2 regions of the Clavibacter michiganensis genome follow, and region 2 is predicted to be linked to the other one. Evidence: predicted binding sites of a transcription regulator. Region 2 holds the regulator's gene; the other holds the start of a gene.
What was found. Region 2 encodes HspR, which represses chaperone genes until heat shock. Its sites were predicted from a motif close to AAGTTGAGTCNNNNNGACTCAACTT; they were not measured.
Positions count from the first base shown of each region.

Region 1: K0V08_RS06300 (Hsp20/alpha crystallin family protein) is a predicted target of HspR. The motif match lies at 4,318-4,342, and genes of this name have one in related genera.

Region 1 covers NZ_CP080437.1:1,349,785-1,358,797, forward strand. Annotated here, with positions in the region: gene K0V08_RS06275 (NADP-dependent oxidoreductase) at 1-511, opposite strand, end outside; gene K0V08_RS06280 (NmrA family NAD(P)-binding protein) at 648-1,607, opposite strand; partial or broken gene K0V08_RS06285 (CoA transferase) at 1,646-3,034, opposite strand; gene K0V08_RS06290 (SDR family oxidoreductase) at 3,067-3,759, opposite strand; gene K0V08_RS06295 (hypothetical protein) at 3,894-4,244, shown strand; gene K0V08_RS06300 (Hsp20/alpha crystallin family protein) at 4,380-4,838, shown strand; gene K0V08_RS06305 (GNAT family N-acetyltransferase) at 4,950-7,466, opposite strand; gene K0V08_RS06310 (lysine N(6)-hydroxylase/L-ornithine N(5)-oxygenase family protein) at 7,463-8,833, opposite strand; gene K0V08_RS06315 (pyridoxal phosphate-dependent decarboxylase family protein) at 8,830-9,013, opposite strand, start outside.
Region 2 covers NZ_CP080437.1:2,501,232-2,510,244, reverse strand. Annotated here, with positions in the region: gene K0V08_RS11825 (2'-5' RNA ligase family protein) at 1-679, shown strand, start outside; gene K0V08_RS11820 (BLUF domain-containing protein) at 1,096-1,515, shown strand; gene K0V08_RS11815 (hypothetical protein) at 1,596-2,234, shown strand; gene K0V08_RS11810 (helix-turn-helix domain-containing protein) at 2,234-2,470, shown strand; gene K0V08_RS11805 (YdeI/OmpD-associated family protein) at 2,502-2,861, opposite strand; gene K0V08_RS11800 (class I SAM-dependent methyltransferase) at 2,994-4,217, opposite strand; gene K0V08_RS11795 (heat shock protein transcriptional repressor HspR) at 4,214-4,669, opposite strand; gene K0V08_RS11790 (DnaJ C-terminal domain-containing protein) at 4,689-5,702, opposite strand; gene K0V08_RS11785 (nucleotide exchange factor GrpE) at 5,823-6,476, opposite strand; gene dnaK (molecular chaperone DnaK) at 6,473-8,344, opposite strand; gene K0V08_RS11775 (DUF7507 domain-containing protein) at 8,750-9,013, shown strand, end outside.

The sequences.
Region 1 (9,013 bases), 1.2 Mb from region 2:
GCAGGCGGGCGATCTGGCCGACCATGGAGCCGACCGCGCCGGCCGCGCCGGACACGAAGACGACGTCGCCCTCCTGGATGGAGGCGATGCGGGTGAGGCCGACGTAGGCGGTGAGGCCCGTGAGGCCGAGCACGCCGAGGTGGGCGGACGACGCCACGCCGGGGACCTCGGGGACGGGGCGGAAGCCGGCGGCCGGTCCCTGCGCGACGTCGCGCCAGCCGAGCGAGTGGCTGACGAGCGTGCCGACCTCGAGGTCGTCGGAGCGGGACTCGACGACGCGGCCGACGGCGGATCCGGTCATGGCCTCGTCGAGCTGGAACGGCGGCACGTAGGACGGCACGTCGTTCATGCGGCCGCGCATGTAGGGGTCGACGGAGATGAACTCGTTCTCGACGCGGACCTCCCCGTCGGACAGGTCGGGCAGGTCGACCTCGACGCGGCGGACGTCGTCGGGGGTGGGCTCGCCGGTGGGGCGCTTCGCCAGCTGCCACTGGATGCTGCGTGCAGACATGGGTCTCCTTCGTTCTCGGGTGCGGGCGGTCGGACGGCCGGCCCGCGGCGCTCGTGGCGCGGCCCCACCCTTCCACCGCCCGCTGGATGCGGCACCCAGCGAGCCGTGGCCTCGTGACGGGGAGCCGCCCGGCGGGCTACGCGGCGGACGCGCTCCCGCGCTCGGCGACGTGCGCGGCGAGCACGTCCCGCACGCTCGTCCAGGTGTGCGCGCCGAACCGCTCGCGGTCCACGTGCCGCAGCTCCGCCTCGCCGCTGTACATGCTCACGAGGTACTGCATCCCCTGCCAGGCGGGGAACGTCTCCTGCTCGTCGCGCCCGACCCGGCGCATCGCCCTGGCCGCCGTGGAGAGGACCCCCGTGCTGCCCGCCCACTGCAGCGCGAACGGCGTGCCCGTGATCTCCGTCATGGTGCGCGCGAGGTCGCGCGCGGTGACCCGGTCCCCCGCCACCTCGACCGCGCGCGGCGCGTCGTCGTCGAGCGCGACGATCGCCGTCACGCGGGCCGTGTCGTCCTTGGTCGTGAAGTCGAGCACCTGGTCGGCCGACGACCAGTAGAGGACGCGGCGCCGGTCGAACAGGACGATGGGCGCCTGCCCGGTGAGCATGTCGGCGAAGGCGCCGTTGAGCACCGACGTGGCCCGGATGGGCGCCGCGTCGAGGTCGGCCGCGAACTCGCGGCGCAGCTCGAAGTTGCGGTTGCTGCCGGGCGTGACCCGGCGGTAGTCGGAGGAGTAGTCCGAGGGGATGAAGCGCGGCACGCCGGCCGCGACCGCCGCCGTCAGGAGCGCGCGCTGCGCCCCCACGATCACGGCGCGGGCACCGCTCACGGCGGAGACGACGACGCGCGCGCCGGCGACCGCGCGGATCAGCGCGGCCCGGTCGGTGTACGCGGCCTCGACGATCTCCACGCGCGGGTCGTCGCGCCACGCCTCGGCCGCCGCGGTGCTGCCGGGCCGGGTGAGGACGCGGACGCGCGCACCGGCCGCGAGCAGCTCGCGGACGATGCGGCGGCCGAGGTCGCCTGTGGCGCCGGCGACGACGACGGGGCCGGATGCGGATGCGGATGCGGATGATGCGGGCAAGGGGGTCTCCATTCCGGACGACGGCACCGCGGGGCCCGAGGCGCCGGGGATCAGACCCACGTCGGTGCGTCTCCCCCGAGCATGGCCGCGATCCGGGTCGGGGAGAGCGACGCGGGGCCGACACGCAGGGGCGACGCCGTCATGCGCGCGTCGCCGAGCGGGGTGGTCACGAGCCGCGGGGGCTTGTCCTCCGCGTCCCCGATCCCGTCCACGTCGCCCTGCCCCGCCGAGCGCGGCAGCGCCAGCAGCGTGTGCGCCGTGCGGGCGAGCGAGAGCCGCCACGAGGATCCGCGCCCGGTGCCTGCCCGCCGCGCCAGCCCGGCGACGGCGGACGCCGCCGCGAGGTACCCCGTGCTCCAGTCGAGCGCCTGCACGGGCAGCGGGACGGGCCGGGCGGAGCCCGCCGCGACCATGCCCGCGTGCGCGATCCCGGACGCGCTCTGCACGATCGAGTCGAAGCCGCGGAGTCACGCCCAGGGACCCGACCAGCCGTACGCGTCGACGGCCACGTCCTTGAGGCCCGGGCGGATCCGCTCCCTCTCCTCACGCGGGAACCCGAGCGCGTCGAGGGCGCCGGGACGGTAGCCGTGCACGAGCACGTCGGCGTCCGCCATGAGCTCCGTGAGGCGCGCGCGACCATCCGGGGTGCGGGCGTCGAGGCGCGCGGTCCGCTTGCCGGCCATCACGAGCGGCAGCACGGCGGGCTCGTCCCAGGCAGGCGGATCCACGCGCAGCACGTCCGCGCCGAGCGCCGCGAGCGCCTGCGTGCAGGCGGGGCCCGCGATGACGCGCGTGAGGTCGAGCACGCGGATCCCCGCGAGCGGCGCCTCCGCGCTCGGCCGCCAGCCGGAGGACCCGACGACCGCGCCGCCGTCCTGGCGCGCGATGAGCGGCTCGGCGGCGACAGCCCGGCCGGCGTCCGTCGCGGCCCACTCCCCCGCGCTCCGCAGGGCAGCGGCCACCCCGCCCGCCGCGACGACCGCGTCCTCGAGGGCCAGCGCATCCCACCCGGCGATCGCCCGGGTCAGCGCCGCGACGTCGGCGTCGGGCGCGCAGCCCGTCACGGACAGCAGCGCGGCACGGTGCCGGGGCGCGTTGGCGTGGGTGCGGATCCACGAGCCGTCACGGGTCGGCAACGGGCCGGAGAGCGGATCCCACGGCGAGGGCAGCGCCCACCCCGTCGGTTCCACGTGCTGCCCGCACCACGCCTCGGCGCGCCCGCGGTGGACGACGACCTCGCGGGGACCGGCCAGGTCGGTGGCCTCGACGAGCGCGGCCACCGCGCCGCCGAGCAGGCCGAGCGCGTTCACGGCGAGGTCCGTGACGGGCAGCGCGGAGCGGAGGGCGCCGCGGCCCCCGACGCGCGTCCGGGCGGTCGCACCGAGGAGGGCGGCCGCGGCCGCGAGCCCGGAGGCGTCGTCGTGTCCCGGGCTCGTCATGCCCGCACGCTACGCCGGCGGGCGGGCGCGGATCAGCCCCCGAACGGCCGCAGCGACACCGACTCGAGCGTGCCGTCGCGGGTCTGGTCGACGACCAGGCGCACGGCGCGCGCGACGGACGCGGGCTCGAGGTAGCGCGCCTCGTCGTACTCGCCGCCCTCCTTGGCGCGGAGCTCGCGCTGCATGTCGGTGGCGACGCGGCCCGGGTGGACGCTCGAGACGCGCACGCCGTGCGGGCGCTCCTCCTCGCGGAGGGCGTCGCCGAGCGCGCGGAGGGCGAACTTGGATCCCGCGTAGACGCCACCGGTGGGGTTCGCCGTGAAGCCGGATCCGGAGTTGACGAGGACGACCTGCCCCTTCGCCGCCCGGAGCGCGGGCAGGAGGACCCGCGTCACCTCGGCGACCGCGAAGACGTTGACCTCGAAGACCCGCCGCCACTCGTCGACGGGCGTCCCCGCCACCGCGTCGCCGCCGATCACGCCGGCGGAGTGCACGAGCACGTCCAGGCGGTCGAGCTCGGGGACGAGGTCGGCGAGGCCGCCCGCGGCGAGGTCGGCGGCCCAGCCGACGGCGTCCGGAAGGGACGCGGCGAGCGCGTCGACGGCGTCGCGGTCCCGGCCGTGCACGATCACGCGGTGGGTGCGGCCGAGGTCCTCCGCGACGGCGCGGCCGATCCCGCGGGTGGCTCCCGTGACGAGGGCGACGGGGCGGGTGGTGTCGGTCATGGATCCTCCTGGGTCGCGGTCCTCCAGGCTACCGACGGCATCCGGCCACCCGCCCGGCGCGCTCCGGGCATGACGTAGCGTGAAGGGACGGCGGCCGCGAGGCGCGCCGGCCCGCCGCCCGAGAGGATCCGCCCGTGCACGCCCGCTTCCCCGCCAGCCTCGAGGTGCTGCGCCAGGAGGCCCGCGACGAGCTGGACGCCGTGATCGAGCACCGCTGCCGGAACGGCGACGACCCGTGGGAGGTGATCCCGCAGCTGCCCACCGTCGACGAGCACGTGGTGGCGACCCTCCGGCAGGACGCCCTCGAGGCCGACGGGATGGCCGAGGAGCTGCGGCGCGTCCGCGATCCGTCGACAGCGCCCGGCGTCGTCGCGCGCTTCGAGTACCGGCTGCTGAGGGGCATCGCGCTGGAGCACCCGGACCTCTCGCGCGCGGTCTGGACGCTCATCGGGCGCATGGAGCGCGACCTCCGTCGACGCTCCTGAAGAGGTGGTGAGAGCGGTATTCGCCTTCGGCGAACGGCTTGGCACTCCCCTGCGTCGAGTGCTAATCTCGCCGTGGTTGAGCCGAGGGGGCTCAACCCCGGAGATCATCACCGCAGATCATCAGAGGAGTCGACCATGAACATGACCTTCGATCCGTTCCGCGAGCTGGACCGCGCCATGGGCGCGCTGGCCGAGACCCGGCAGGCGAACCGTCCGATGCCCATCGACCTGCACCGCGAGGGCGACACCTACGTGCTGGCCGCCGACCTCCCGGGCATCGACCCGGGCTCGGTCGACATCGACGTGGACGGCCAGCTGCTCACCATCCGCGCCGAGCGCACGCTCGCCGGCGACCAGAACGTCCGCTGGCTCACGCGCGAGCGCGTCGCCGGCACGTTCCTCCGCCAGCTGACGCTCGGCCAGGGCATCGACACCGAGCGCATCTCGGCGCACTACGCCAACGGCGTGCTGAGCGTCACCATCCCGGTGAGCGAGCGGGCGAAGCCGCGCAAGATCGCGGTCACGTCCGACGAGCCGCAGGGCCAGGAGGGCCGCACGCTGACGGTCGAGCAGGGCGCGCACGCCGCGAGCTGATCCGGCCGGGCGGCGCTCCGGCGCCGCGCACGACGAGGAGCCGTCGTCCGCACGAAGCGGGCGGCGGCTCCTCGCGTGTCCGGCCCGGGACGCGGGTCGGTGCCGTCGACCTCAGCCGATGCGCGGCCGCAGCCCCGCGTGGATCGCGAGCGGGTTCCGCAGCGACCCGTGGATCTGCATCACCGGCGCCTGCAGGTCGACCATGCGCCGGTTGTCGCGCAGCTGCAGCCGGTTGAGGCACGAGCGGTCGAACGACGGCGCGAAGAGGTCGAAGCGGGCGAAGCGCTCGGCGAGCTCGGGGTGCGCGCGCTCGTGGTCGGCGAGCGCCTCCGCGGCCACGCGCCACAGGCCCTCGGGGCCGAGGTCGTCGCGGTCCTCGAGGAGCGCCGCGGCGAAGCGGAGGAACCCGTCCATCACGTCGGTGAAGACCGTGAGGGTGCGCTCCTCCTCGGGGATCTCCATCCGGATCCGGCGCACGTCCTCCGGCAGCTCGCGCTCCATGTCGAACAGGGCGACCTCCTCGGCGATGTCCTTCATCAGCACGCGGACGACGACGTGGTCGCGCAGCACGAGGATCACGTTCTCGCCATGAGGCATGAACGCGAGGTCGTGCGCGATCAGCGCGTGCGCGAGCGGCACGAGGCACGCGTCGAGCCAGCGGCGGAGCCACGCGGCCGCGCCGATCCCGGACGCGTCGATCAGCGCGCCGAGCACCGTGTCGCCGTGCGCGTCGACGTGCAGCAGGCTCGTCATGCTCATCAGCCGCTCACCCTCCGCGAGGCCGGGCACGGGCGACTCCCGCCAGAGCGCCGACAGCATCTTGCCGTGGGAGTGGCCGGGCGGCAGCGCGGACTCGACACGCTCGTCGCGCACGCCGACCGCGGCGACCTCGCGGAGGACCCCGAAGCCGAGCCGATCGAACTCCGCGTCGCCCGTGACGAGCGCGTGCACCCAGTCGTTGATCGCCGGGGTGACCGCCATGTACGCCGGCGAGAGGCCGCGTGTGAAGCCCATGTTGAGGATCGACAGCGACGTCTTCACGTAGCAGCGCTCCGGGGTGGTGCGGTTGGCCCAGGTGCGGATGGACTGCTGCGCGCCGTACTCGTCGTCACCCGTGCCGAGCAGCAGGATGTCGCGCCGGGCGACGAGGCCCGCGAAGGTCACCGTGACGACGTTCTCCCACTGCCACGGGTGCACCGGCACCAGAACGCGCTCCGCGGGGTCGATGCCGAGCGACTCCATGCGCGCGCGGAAGCGGGCGCGGGCGGACGCGCCGAGCTCCGCGTCGAGGAACGCCTCGCGGTCGAGGCCCTCGATCGCCGTGAAGCGCGCGAGGCGCTCATGCACGGCGAGCCAGAGGATCCGCACGTCGGCACCGGCCTCGGGGGCGTACCGGTCGTGGTCGTCGAGGTCGAAGCCGATGCGCCCGTTGGTCGCGACGAAGCAGGGGTGGCCCTCGTCCATCGTCGACTCCACCTCCGCGTAGGACGCCGTGAGCAGGCCTCGCGCGTCGGGCACGTCGCGGAGGCGCGAGAAGGAGGCGGCCGACAGCGTGCTCTGGATCTCGTCCAGGTAGACGGGCAGCACCTCGTCGGTGATGCCGAGGCGGTCGCGGAGATCGAGCACGAGGTCGGTCGCGTCGAGCTCGACGGGCTGGCCGTCGACCGTCCGGCGGATGCTCGCCTCGTCGACGTCCCAGTGGTCGAGCTCGAGGACCCGGGCCCGGTACGCGTACGCGCTCCGGCCGTCGGCGCTCGCGACGCGGTAGTCGGCCCAGTCGCGCGGGTCGTGCGGGCGGCGGGGCGCGCCGGCGGGGAGCTCGGGATCCACGCGCTCGGGCGCGATGAGCAGCTCGTGCGCGAACTCGGCGAGCGCCTTGCGCACGAGGTGGCGGGTGGCGGCGGCCCACACGTCGGGGCGGAGGTGCGCGGCAGGGTGGACGCGGGGATCCGGCTCGGCGGTCCTCGACGCGGCAGCCGGCCGGGCCTCGGGGTGGGTCTCGCGCGTGCGGTCGTGGGTGAGGGTCATGGCGTGTCCGTCCGTGGGGGTGGCATACAGGAGGGCGTCGTCGCGCGTGACGACGCTGAGGAGCGCGTGCTTCGCGCCGAGGTCGACGACCCGGAGCGGCCGGAAGCCGACGAGCTCGTTGAGCCGCTGGATCCGCGTGTTGCGGACGTCCGGCTCGACGACGAGGCGCTCCACGGCCGGGTCCCGGAGGAGGTGCGCGACGACGTGCCGCATGACCGCGGTCGTGAACCCGGGCAGCGGGTCGCCCGCCGGCGGGGCGACGAGCAGGTGCATGCCGCGGTCGCCGGGGCGCGGATCCAGGTGCGCGCCGATGGGGTCGTCGGCCGGGTCGTACGCCTCGACGAGGAACGCGGGGGCGCCGGCGTGCAGGCCGATCCAGGCCTCGCGCCCGGGATCCGCCGCGATCGCCGCGTACTCCGCGCTCACGTCGTCGAGGGTCGCGTGCTCCATCTGCCAGAAGCGGGCGCGCGGCGCCGTGACCCACGCGTGCACGAGCGCGGCGTCGGCGTCCGGGTCGAGCGGGCGCATCGCGAGCGGGTAGCCGCGCTCGGCCGCGGAGCGGGCCACGGCGGGCGCGGGCGCGGTGACGGGCGCGCTCACGCGAGCACCCCCGATCCCGCCGAGGGCAAGTCGTCCGGCAGGCCGAACTCCTGGAACGCGATCCGCTCCTCCACCGCGTAGTCCTCGCGGCCCGTGATGGCGCGCAGGATCCGCGAGTTGCGGTGCGCGGTCATGCCGAGGTCGGGCGCGACGAAGCCGTGCGTGTGCACCTCCGCGTTCTGCACGAAGAGCGTGCCGGCGCCGTCGACCGTGTGCTCGCGCGCCACGTCGAGGCGGCCCCGCGCGTCGCGGTGCACGCGGTCGCCGAGGCCGTCGAGGATCCGCGGGGCCCGTGCGTCGTATCCGCTCGCCATGATCACCGCGCCCGTGGGCCAGTCGCGCTCGGCGCCCGTCTCGGCGTGCCGCAGCCCGAGGACCGCGCCGCCGTCGGGCGTCGCGCGCGACGACACGACCTCCGCGTTGGTCAGCAGCCGGGTCGGCACGCCGGATCCCGCGTCGCCGCCCGCCGCGAGCCGCCCCTCCGCCCGCAGCGCGTCGAACGCGAGCCGCTTCCGGTAGAGCGTCTGGAAGATCTCGTCGATGAGCTCCGAGTCGATGCCCTTGTAGAGGTTCCGCTGCTCGCGCAGCAGCACGTCGCGCGCGTCGGCGGGCAGGCCGAAGAAGTGGTCGCTGTACTCGGGGCTCGTCATCTCGAGCGTCAGGCGCGTGTATTCGAGCGGGAAGAACCGCGGCGAGCGCGTGATCCAGTCGAGCCGGTACCCGCGGGAGTCCACGTCCTCGAGGAGGTCGCGGTAGATCTCGGCGGCGCTCTGCCCGCTGCCGACCACCGTGATGGCGTCCCGCTCCTGCAGCGCGGCCTTGGCGCCGAGGTAGCCGGAGCTGTGCACGACGCCCGGCAGGTCGCGCACGGCCTCGGGCAGCCAGGGCGGGGTGCCCACGCCGACCACGAGGCTCCGGCCGCGGTGCACGTGCGCGGCGCCCGCGGCGTCGACCGACTCGACGACGTACGCACCCTCGGCCTCGTCGAACGCGACCGACCGCACGTCGCGGTCGAGCTCGATCCCCCGCGCGCGCTCGGCCGCCCAGCGGCAGTACGCGACGTACTCGCTGCGCAGCACGAAGAAGTCCTCGCGGATGTAGAAGGAGTACAGCCGCCCGGTGTCCTTGAGGTAGGCGAGGAACGAGAAGCGCGAGGTCGGATCCGCGAGCGTCACGAGGTCGGCGAGGAACGGCGTCTGCAGGTGCGCGGTCGGCAGCATCATGCCGGGGTGCCAGTCGAAGCGCGGCTTCCTCTCGAGCACGATGAGGTCGAGGTCGAGCGGGTCCGCGAGGCAGGCGAGTCCGAGGTTCGCGGGGCCGAGGCCGATCGCGACGACGTCGTGGACGCGGTCGGCGGCGGCGCTCATCGGCCGGCCTCCGCGACGGCGACGACGGCCGCGGCGGGCGCGCCGGGTGCCGCGTCGCCCAGCCCGGCGTCGAGCGCATCCCCCGCCGCCACCACCATCCCCAGGATCTCCGCGATGTGCGCGTCCGTCGTCGCCGGGTTCAGCAGCGTGAGCTTCAGGTGCGCGCGGCCGCCCACTCGC
Region 2 (9,013 bases):
GCCCGCGTCGGCGAGCCGGGTCGAGATGCGTCCGTCGCTGCTCCCCCGCGACGACAGCGACCCCTACCGCTACGGGATCTTCCTCCGCCCCGACGCGCGCACCTGCCGGGCCGTGACCGTCGTCACCGACCAGATCCGCGCGCAGTACGGCCTCGTGTCCGCCGGCGCCTTCCCCCCGCACGCGACGCTCATCGGGAGCCAGCCGTTCGGGCACGACGAGCCGCGGGTGATCGAGGCGGTCACCGAGCTCCTCGCCGACCGTCCCGCGTTCCCCGTGCACAACGCGGGCGTCCGCGAGCACGGCTTCGGCTTCGTCTACGACGTGGACGGCCTGCCGGACGGCAGCCAGAACGCCGAGCTGCTCGCGCTCGCGGCGGACATCGACCGCGTCGCGGCACCGTTCCGCCGACCCATGGACTCCCCCGAGCACCACTCGTTCGACCCCGCGCGCTTCCGGGCGCACCTCTCGCTCGCCTCGCACGACCTCCTCGTCCGCCCCGACCTGCACGACGAGGTCGGCGCCTTCATCCGCGAGCTCGACGAGCCCGTGCCGACGGGCTTCGTCGGCGACACGGTCGTCATGTACCGCACCGCCAGCCCGGACTGGTCCGGCCGCTGGTGGACGACCCTCACGTGGGAGCACGTGCGCACGTGGACGCTCGGGGGCGCCGCCCTCTGATCGCCGATCGGCGGGTTCCCGGGCCTCTCACCCTCGTCTCACCCTCGGATCACCCGCTATTCGTGCACGACTTGTCCTCCAAAGAGAGGACAGGCGACGTAGAGTCCTCTTCAGCACAGCGGATTCCCCCCGATGCCGCCGTGCGAATGGATACCCGAGGAGCGCCCGCCGCGTCCCCCCGCCGAGCGGGGCAGCTCATCAGATCCCTCCGCGAACCGACCCGAACGGACGCGGCAGCAGCAGGAGCCCGGCGCGCGCCGTACCCGTGGACGCGCCGGGCTCTTGTCATCGGTCCGGCCGGCCGGACCCCGGTGGGTCACCGGCCCCGCGATGTCCGCCCCGCGCCGCGCGCGCATCGGGTGCACGGTGCACGCCCGCGACGCGCGAGGATGGGATCACAGCACCAGGGGGGCACCATGCGGACGACCGTCTACACGAGCACGGCCACACGGCAGATGAGCGACGACGACCTGGCCGAGCTCCTCGGCCAGTGCATCCACAACAACGAGCAGACCGGCCTCACCGGCCTGCTGCTGCACCGCGACGGCAAGTTCATGCAGGTGCTCGAGGGCCCGCACGACGCCGTGGAGTCGGTGTTCGCGACCATCGAGGCCGATGCGCGCCACACCGACGTGCGGCTGCTGCTCGACGAGGAGATCCCCGCACGCCAGTTCCCCGCCTGGTCGATGGGCTTCCGCACGGTCGACGACGCGACCCTCCGCCAGCTCCGCGGCTACGACGACTTCCTCGACCGCCCGGCGTCCGCCGCCGCGCGTCCCGACGCGCCGTCCCGTGCCCGCTGGCTGCTGGAGTGGTTCCGCACGCACCCGGCGTGATCCCCGCGGGCCTCGACACCGGGCCCGAGCGCGTGCCACCATATCGACATTCGTTGTAACGATGATCGATGGGACGCACCATGGCACGCACACCCCTCGCCGGCACCGGGTCGGCCGCGCGCGTCACGCGCGGCGTCCTGTGGACGGCCCTCGCGATCGCCGTGCTCGTGCTGCTGGCGGTGGCCGTTGCGGCCGTCGTGAGCGCGGTCGAGACCGTGCGGACCGGGGTGGTGCACACGTCGCTCGAGATGCGCGGATCCTTGCCGACCGAGGCCGACGCCGGCCCCGCCGACCTCCGATCGGGCGCGTACCGCACCGCTGAGGTCGCGGTGGGCGAGCTGTCCGGCGGCATCGTCGCGCTGCACGTCGTCCGCATCGCGCTCGACGCCTCCGTCGGCATGGCGCTCGCGGGCACCGTCGCGATCCTCGCCCGCCGGCTGCTCCGGCCGGATCCGCTCGCCCGCCGCCTGAGCCTCGTGGTCACGCTCGCGGGCGGCACCGTGATGATCGCGGCTCTGCTGTCGCTCGCCGCGCGCACGGGCGTGGCCTGGATGGTCGGCGACGCGCTCAACGACCCCGCCGAGGGGCTCGACGGCTTCTGGCCCGTCGTCGCGGAGGTAGACGCGTCGACCATCGCGCTCGGCTTCGCCCTGATGATCGTGGGCCTCGTGGTCGAGCACGGCGAGACCCTGCAGCGCGACACCCGCGGCCTGGTCTGATGGGCGCCGACGACGACGGCCCCACCGGCGTCCACTGCCGCCTCGACGAGCTGCTCGCGGCCCGCGGCATGACGCTCACGCGGCTGAGCGCGATCGTGGGCGTGAGCCAGGTGAACCTCTCCGTGCTGAAGAACGACCGGGCCCGGGCGATCCGCTACTCGACCCTCGTCGCGGTCTGCCGCGCGCTGGAGTGCGAGATCGGCGAGCTGCTGGTGCTGGATCCGCCGACGTCATGACGAGCGCGGCGCGGACGCCGGCCGGGCGGGGTCAGCCGCGCAACGCGGCGAGCGCCTTCTCGACGCGGCGCGCGCGGGTCTCGGCGGTCTTCGCCTCGGCGATCGGATCCACGACGGCGCGCTGCCGGCTCGACGAGAGCGCGCGGAACGCCGCAGCCAGGGCGGGCTCCGCGGCGAGGGCGGCGGCGACCTCGTCCGGGATCACGGCCTCGCGCGGCTGCTCGTCGAGCTCGATGGTCACCTCGACGTCGTCGTCGGCAGCGACGCCCGACGCGGCGCGATGCGCGGCGCTCAGCGGGATGAGGTGCTGGCCGCCCATCGCGCCGACGCTCGTGCGGTACGTGTAGCCCGCGACGGTGACGACGACCGCGGGGCGCTTCCCGGCGCCCAGCTCGTCGAGGGCCTCCGGGGCACCGGGAGGCCGGTCGCGCTGACGCGGGCCTGCAGGACGCGGGTGCGGAAGGTGGGCATGGCGGCTCCTCGGCGAGCGGGCGCGGGCCGGGCGGCCGCGGTGGACCCGAGGCTAGGCCCGCCGGTCGGGCGTCGTCGAGACGGCGACCGTGAACTTCGCGTTCCGACCCGCCTCGCGCGTGGGGCCCACGATGCGGGTCAGCTGCGGCCGGTAGCCGAGCGGGCTGTTGTAGACGGTCCAGAGCTGGCCGCCGGGGCGGAGCATGCGCGCGGCGGCGGCGAACAGGCGCGGCGCGAGGCCCGCGTGGACGGTGGCGCCCGTGTGGAAGGGCGGGTTCAGGAGCACGAGGTCGGCGGATCCGTCGGGCACGGTGGATCCCGCGTCGTCGCGCACCACGGTCACCCGGTCCGCGACCCCGTTCGCGGCGACGGTCGCGCGCGCCGAGTCGACGGCCGCCCACGACTGGTCGGTCGCGATCACGCGCAGGTCCGGCCGGGCGAGCGCGACGGCCGACGCGAGGACGCCCGTGCCGCAGCCGAGGTCGACCGCGACGCGGGCGTGGGCGGGCAGGTCGGCGAGGAAGGAGAGGAGGAAGCGCGTGCCGATGTCGACGCGGGCACCCGCGAAGGCGGCGCCGTGCGCGCGCACCTCGAGGCCGAGGTCGGGGTGGGACGCGCGGCGGGGGTAGGCGTCGCCGTCGTCGACGGTCGCGGTCAGCGGCTGTCGCGCGACGACGATCCGCGACTTCTGCCGGGCGAGCGTGGCGTGCACCTCGCCGAAGCGGCGGCGGAGCACGTCGGTCATCGCGGGGGTCATGTGCTTCACGCGTCCGCCGGCGAGCACCGTCACGTCGTCGGCGGCCGCCCGCGCGAGCACGCCGGCCCACTCGTCGAGCGCGTCGAGGCTGCGGGGCAGACGCGCGACGACGACGCGGGCACCGGCAGCTAGGGCGTCGTCCAGCCCGTGGTGGGCGATCTCCGCGGTCTCGCCGATCAGCTCCGCGTTGAGGCGGAGCGCGGTCTCGGAGGCGAGGGCGTCCTGGTGGACGCGGATGCGGATGGGATCCGGCGCCCCCGCTCGACGCAGCGCGGCGGCGGCGCCGAGCGCGAGGGCGCCGTACTGGTCGCCGACCACGACGAGCTCCTCGGGCCGGACGGGATGCCCGGCAGCGGAGGCCGCGTCGAGCAGCGCCACGAGCTCGTCGAGGAGCAGCCGGTCGGCCGCGTCCACGGCGAAGAGGTTCTCGGCCTCGACGTCGGGCCGACGGCGGAGCGCGCCGAGGTCGAGCAGGTCGTCGGCGGCGGATGCGGGTGCGGGTGCGGGTGCGTCGCTCACCGCGCGTCGCGCCCGGAGCCGTCGCGCTCGTCGCGGGGCATGGCGAGCGCCGCCCGGTACAGCACGACCTCGGTCGGCCGCGACGGCCGCACGCCCGCGCGCAGCGACACCACGTCGCCGTCGCCGCGGGCCGCGAACACCCGGCGGCCGGGCCGCGACAGCAGCTCGTCGGCGAGCGCCGACTCCAGCTGCCGCACGCGACCGCGGAGCTCCGTCACCTGGTTCTCGAGCTCGAGGATCCGCGCGATGCCCTCCAGGCTCACGCCCTCCGCGCCGAGCCGGGCGACCTCCCGCAGCTGCACGATGTCGCGCATCGAGTAGCGGCGGGAGCGCCCGGCCGTGCGGGTGGGCGACACGAGGCCGAGGCGGTCGTACTGCCGGAGCGTCTGCGGGTGCATGCCCGACAGCTCGGCCGCCACGGAGATCACGAAGACGGGGGCGTCCTCGTCCATCGTGTCGCGGGGATCCACGTCAGCTCCTGGCCCGCTCGATGAGCTCCCGGCGCGGGTCCTCGCCGGGTCCCGAGCTGGCGAACGCGTCGAGCGCCACGCGCTGGGCGTCGGTGAGGCGGGACGGGACCGCGACCTCGATGCGCGCGAGCAGGTCGCCCGTGCCCTTCGGGGTCGTGACGCCGCGGCCCTTGACGCGCAGCACCTTGCCGCTGGACGTGCCGGGCGCGACCTTCAGCCGCACCGGGTCGCCGCCGAGCGTGGGCACCTCGATGGTCGCGCCGAGCGCGGCCTCGGGGAACGTGACGGGCACGTTGACCCGGAGGTTCAGCCCGTCGCGCTCGAACACGGGGTGCGGTCGCACGTGCACGGTGAGGATGATGTCGCCCGACGCGCCGCCGTCGCCCGATGGCTCGCCCTTGCCGGCGAGGCGGATCTTCTGCCCGTCGGAGACGCCGGCCGGCACGCGCACCGTGAGGGGGCGGCCGTCGGAGTCCTGCAGGCGCACGACGTCGCCCTGCACCGCGGTGAGGAAGTCGATCGTGGTGGTCGCCGTGACGTCGCGCCCCTTGGTGGGTGCGCCGTAGCCGCGGTAGCCGCCGGTCGACTGGCCGAAGCCGCCGTTGCCGAACATGCCGCCGAGGATGTCCTCGAACCCGCCCTGGCTGTACTGCGGCTGGCCGGATCCGAACCCGGCCGTCCGCCGCCCGCGGCCGCCGGCCTGCTGGCCGAACATGCCGCCGAACACGTCCTCGAACCCGCCGCCCGGCGCGCCGGCACCGGGCGCGCTGAAGCGCGCGCCGGATCCCATCGCGCGGATCTGGTCGTACTCCTTGCGCTGCTCCTTGTCGGCGAGCACGGCGTGCGCCTCGCTGATCTCCTTGAAGCGCGCCTCGGCCGACGGATCCGGGTTGCTGTCCGGGTGGTACTGCCGCGCGAGCTTGCGGTAGGCCTTCTTGAGGTCGGCCTCCGAGACGTCCTTGGACACTCCGAGGACCTTGTAGAAGTCCTTGTCGAACCAGTCCTGGCTGGCCATCAGACGCCTCCCTTCTTCTTCGTCTCGTGGTGGGGGCCGCACGACCCGGTCCGGGCGCCCGCGCGTGCGGACGCCCGGACCGGGGTGGGTGCAGCCGGATCGATGCTGCGGTTGATGGCGCTACTCCGGCTTGTCGACGACGACCTTCGCGGCCCGCAGCAGCGTCTCGCCGATGTAGTAGCCACTCTCGACGACGTCCGCCACGGTGTCCACCTGGACCTCGGGGTTCGGCTTCTGGAAGATCGCCTCGTGCACCTGCGGGTCGAAGGCGTCGCCGACGGCGCCCACCTTGACCAGCCCGATGCGCTCCACGTTCGTCCGCAGCTTGGCGACGATCGCGGTGAGCGGTCCGCCCTCCGCCAGGTCGCCGTGCTTCTCGGCCCGGTCGAGGTCGTCGAGCACCGGGAGGATGCCCTTGACCACGTCGCCGACCGCGCGCTGGCGCTCGATCTCGCGGTTGGCCTCGGTGCGCTTGCGGTAGTTGGCGTACTCCGCGGTGACGCGCTTCAGGTCCGCGAGGTGCTCGGAGTCGCCCTCGACGGGCTCCGCCCGGGTCTGCTCGATGAGGTCCTGGAGCTCCTCGTCCATGGGGTCGGTCGTCTCGACGTCGGGGCCCTCGGCCTCGACGAACGCGCCGTCCTCGCCCGGGACGGAGGCCTGGTCGGCTGCCTGGTGCGCCGTGGCGTCGGGTCCGTCCGAGGACGGGGGGACCGACTGCTCGGCTCCCTCGTCCTCGGGCCCGCGGCCCTCGCCGTTCGCGGTGTCCTCGGTCATCGGTCGGTCTTCTTGTCCTCGTCGTCCTCGTCCACGACCTCGGCGTCGACGATGTCCTCGTCGTCCTTCTTCGCCTCGGACGCGCCCTCGGGGGTCTCGCCCGCGGCCTGCTCCTGCTGGCCCTGCGCGTAGATGGCCTCGCCGAGCTTGGTCTGGCTGGCGGACAGCTTGTCGAAGGCGGTCTTGACCGCGTCCTCGTCGTCGCCGGCGAGGGCGCTCTTCAGGCCGTCGACGTCGCCCTGGACCTCGGACTTGACGTCCTCGGGCAGCTTGTCGTCGTTCTCCTTGATGAGCTTGTCGATCGAGTAGGCGAGCTGCTCCGCGTTGTTGCGGACCTCGGCCTGCTCGCGGCGCGTCTTGTCCTCCGCCGCGTGCTCCTCGGCCTCGCGCACCATGCGCTCGATGTCCTCCTTGCCGAGCGAGGATCCGCCCGTGATGGTCATCGACTGCTCCTTGCCGGTGCCCTTGTCCTTGGCGGACACGTGCACGATGCCGTTGGCGTCGATGTCGAAGGTGACCTCGACCTGCGGGATCCCGCGGGGCGCCGGCGCGATGCCGGTGAGCTCGAAGGTGCCCAGGTTCTTGTTGTCGCGGGTGAACTCGCGCTCGCCCTGGAAGACCTGGATGGCCACGGACGGCTGGTTGTCGTCTGCCGTGGTGAAGGTCTCGCTGCGCTTGGTCGGGATGGCCGTGTTGCGCTCGATGAGCTTGGTCATGATGCCGCCCTTGGTCTCGATGCCGAGGCTCAGGGGGGTGACGTCGATGAGGAGGACGTCCTTGCGCTCGCCCTTCAGCACGCCGGCCTGGAGCGCGGCGCCGACGGCGACGACCTCGTCCGGGTTGACGCCCTTGTTGGGCTCCTTGCCGCCCGTGAGCTTCTTCACGAGGTCGACGACGGCGGGCATGCGGGTGGATCCGCCGACGAGGACCACGTGGGCCACGTCGCCGACCGACACGCCGGCCTCGCGGATGACGTCCTCGAAGGGCTTGCGGGTGCGCTCGAGCAGGTCGTTCGTGAGCTCCTCGAACTTGGCGCGGGTCAGCGTCTCGTCGAGGTTGGCCGGGCCGTTCTCCGTGAGGGAGAGGTACGGCAGCTGGATCGAGGTGCTGGTGGAGGAGCTGAGCTCCTTCTTCGCCTGCTCGGCGGCCTCCTTGAGGCGCTGCTTGGCGATCTTGTCGTTCGAGACGTCGACGCCCGTCGACTCCTTGAAGCGCTTGACGAGGTGGTCGACGATGCGCTGGTCCCAGTCGTCGCCGCCGAGGCGGTTGTCGCCCGCGGTGGAGCGGACCTGGATGGTGCTGAAGTCGTCGTCCTTGCCCACCTCGAGGAGGGAGACGTCGAACGTGCCGCCGCCGAGGTCGAAGACGAGGATGAGCTCGTCCTCCTTGCCCCGGTCGAGGCCGTAGGCGAGGGCGGCCGCGGTGGGCTCGTTGATGATGCGGAGCACGTTGAGGCCCGCGATCTCGCCGGCCTCCTTCGTGGCCTGGCGCTCGGCGTCGTTGAAGTACGCGGGGACGGTGATGACCGCGTCGGTCACCGAGTCGCCCAGGTACTGCTCGGCGTCGCGCTTGAGCTTGCCGAGGATGCGGGCGGACAGCTCCTGCGACGTGTACTTCTTGTCGTCGATGCCGACGGTCCAGTCGGTGCCCATGTGGCGCTTGACGGACGAGATGGTGCGGTCGACGTTGGTGACGTTCTGGCGCTTGGCGGTCTCGCCGACCAGCACCTCGCCGTCCTTGGTGAACGCGACGACGGACGGCGTGGTCCGCGCGCCCTCGGCGTTGGCGATGACGGTGGGCTCTCCGCCCTCCAGGACCGAGACCACCGAGTTGGTGGTACCCAGGTCGATTCCTACTGCACGAGCCATGGGGTGTTCTCCTTCTGTTGCCGCGGCGCCCGGATCACGGGGGTCGCTTCGTGTGGTGACGCGGGTGTCCCGCGGAGTCTCGCTCGCGGTGCCGCTTCGTCAGCGGCGTGCTACTTGAGCCGCGATGACTCAACTCTACCCGGACCACGCCGAGCGTCAAGTCGCGGTGGCAGGAGTTGAGCGATGTCGGCTCAACTCACAGGATCCACGGCCCGCGGTCCGCTCCCGCGGAGGCGATGTGCCCCGGCCGGGGGGCCGGAGGGCCGAGACGGGGGCTACTGGTTCACCTAGATCGCTACTGGGTCCCTTTTCCCGGGTCGACCTGCTGATTTAGCGTTGCCGACGCGAGGCCGGGGGGCCTCGGGACGCCCTTGACGAGGACGTGGTCTGCAGGGGGTGGTCGAGGTGGTCGGTACGCGTGCGCGCCATGCCGCCGGACCGGGTCATGTCGCGTCCGGCGCGCGCTCCCGCCCCGGGATCCGCCGCCTGGCCGCGCTCGCCGCCGCGGCCGTCGCTGCCGCCCTCCTCGTGACCCTGCCCGCGCAGACCGCGACCGCGGCATCGCAGCTGGTCGCCGAGTCGTTCAGCGGGACGAGCGTGGCCGACGCCGCGTGGAAGCCGCTCGGCAGCGCGTGCCTCACCCGCGCCACCTCCGCGCCGACGAGCGGG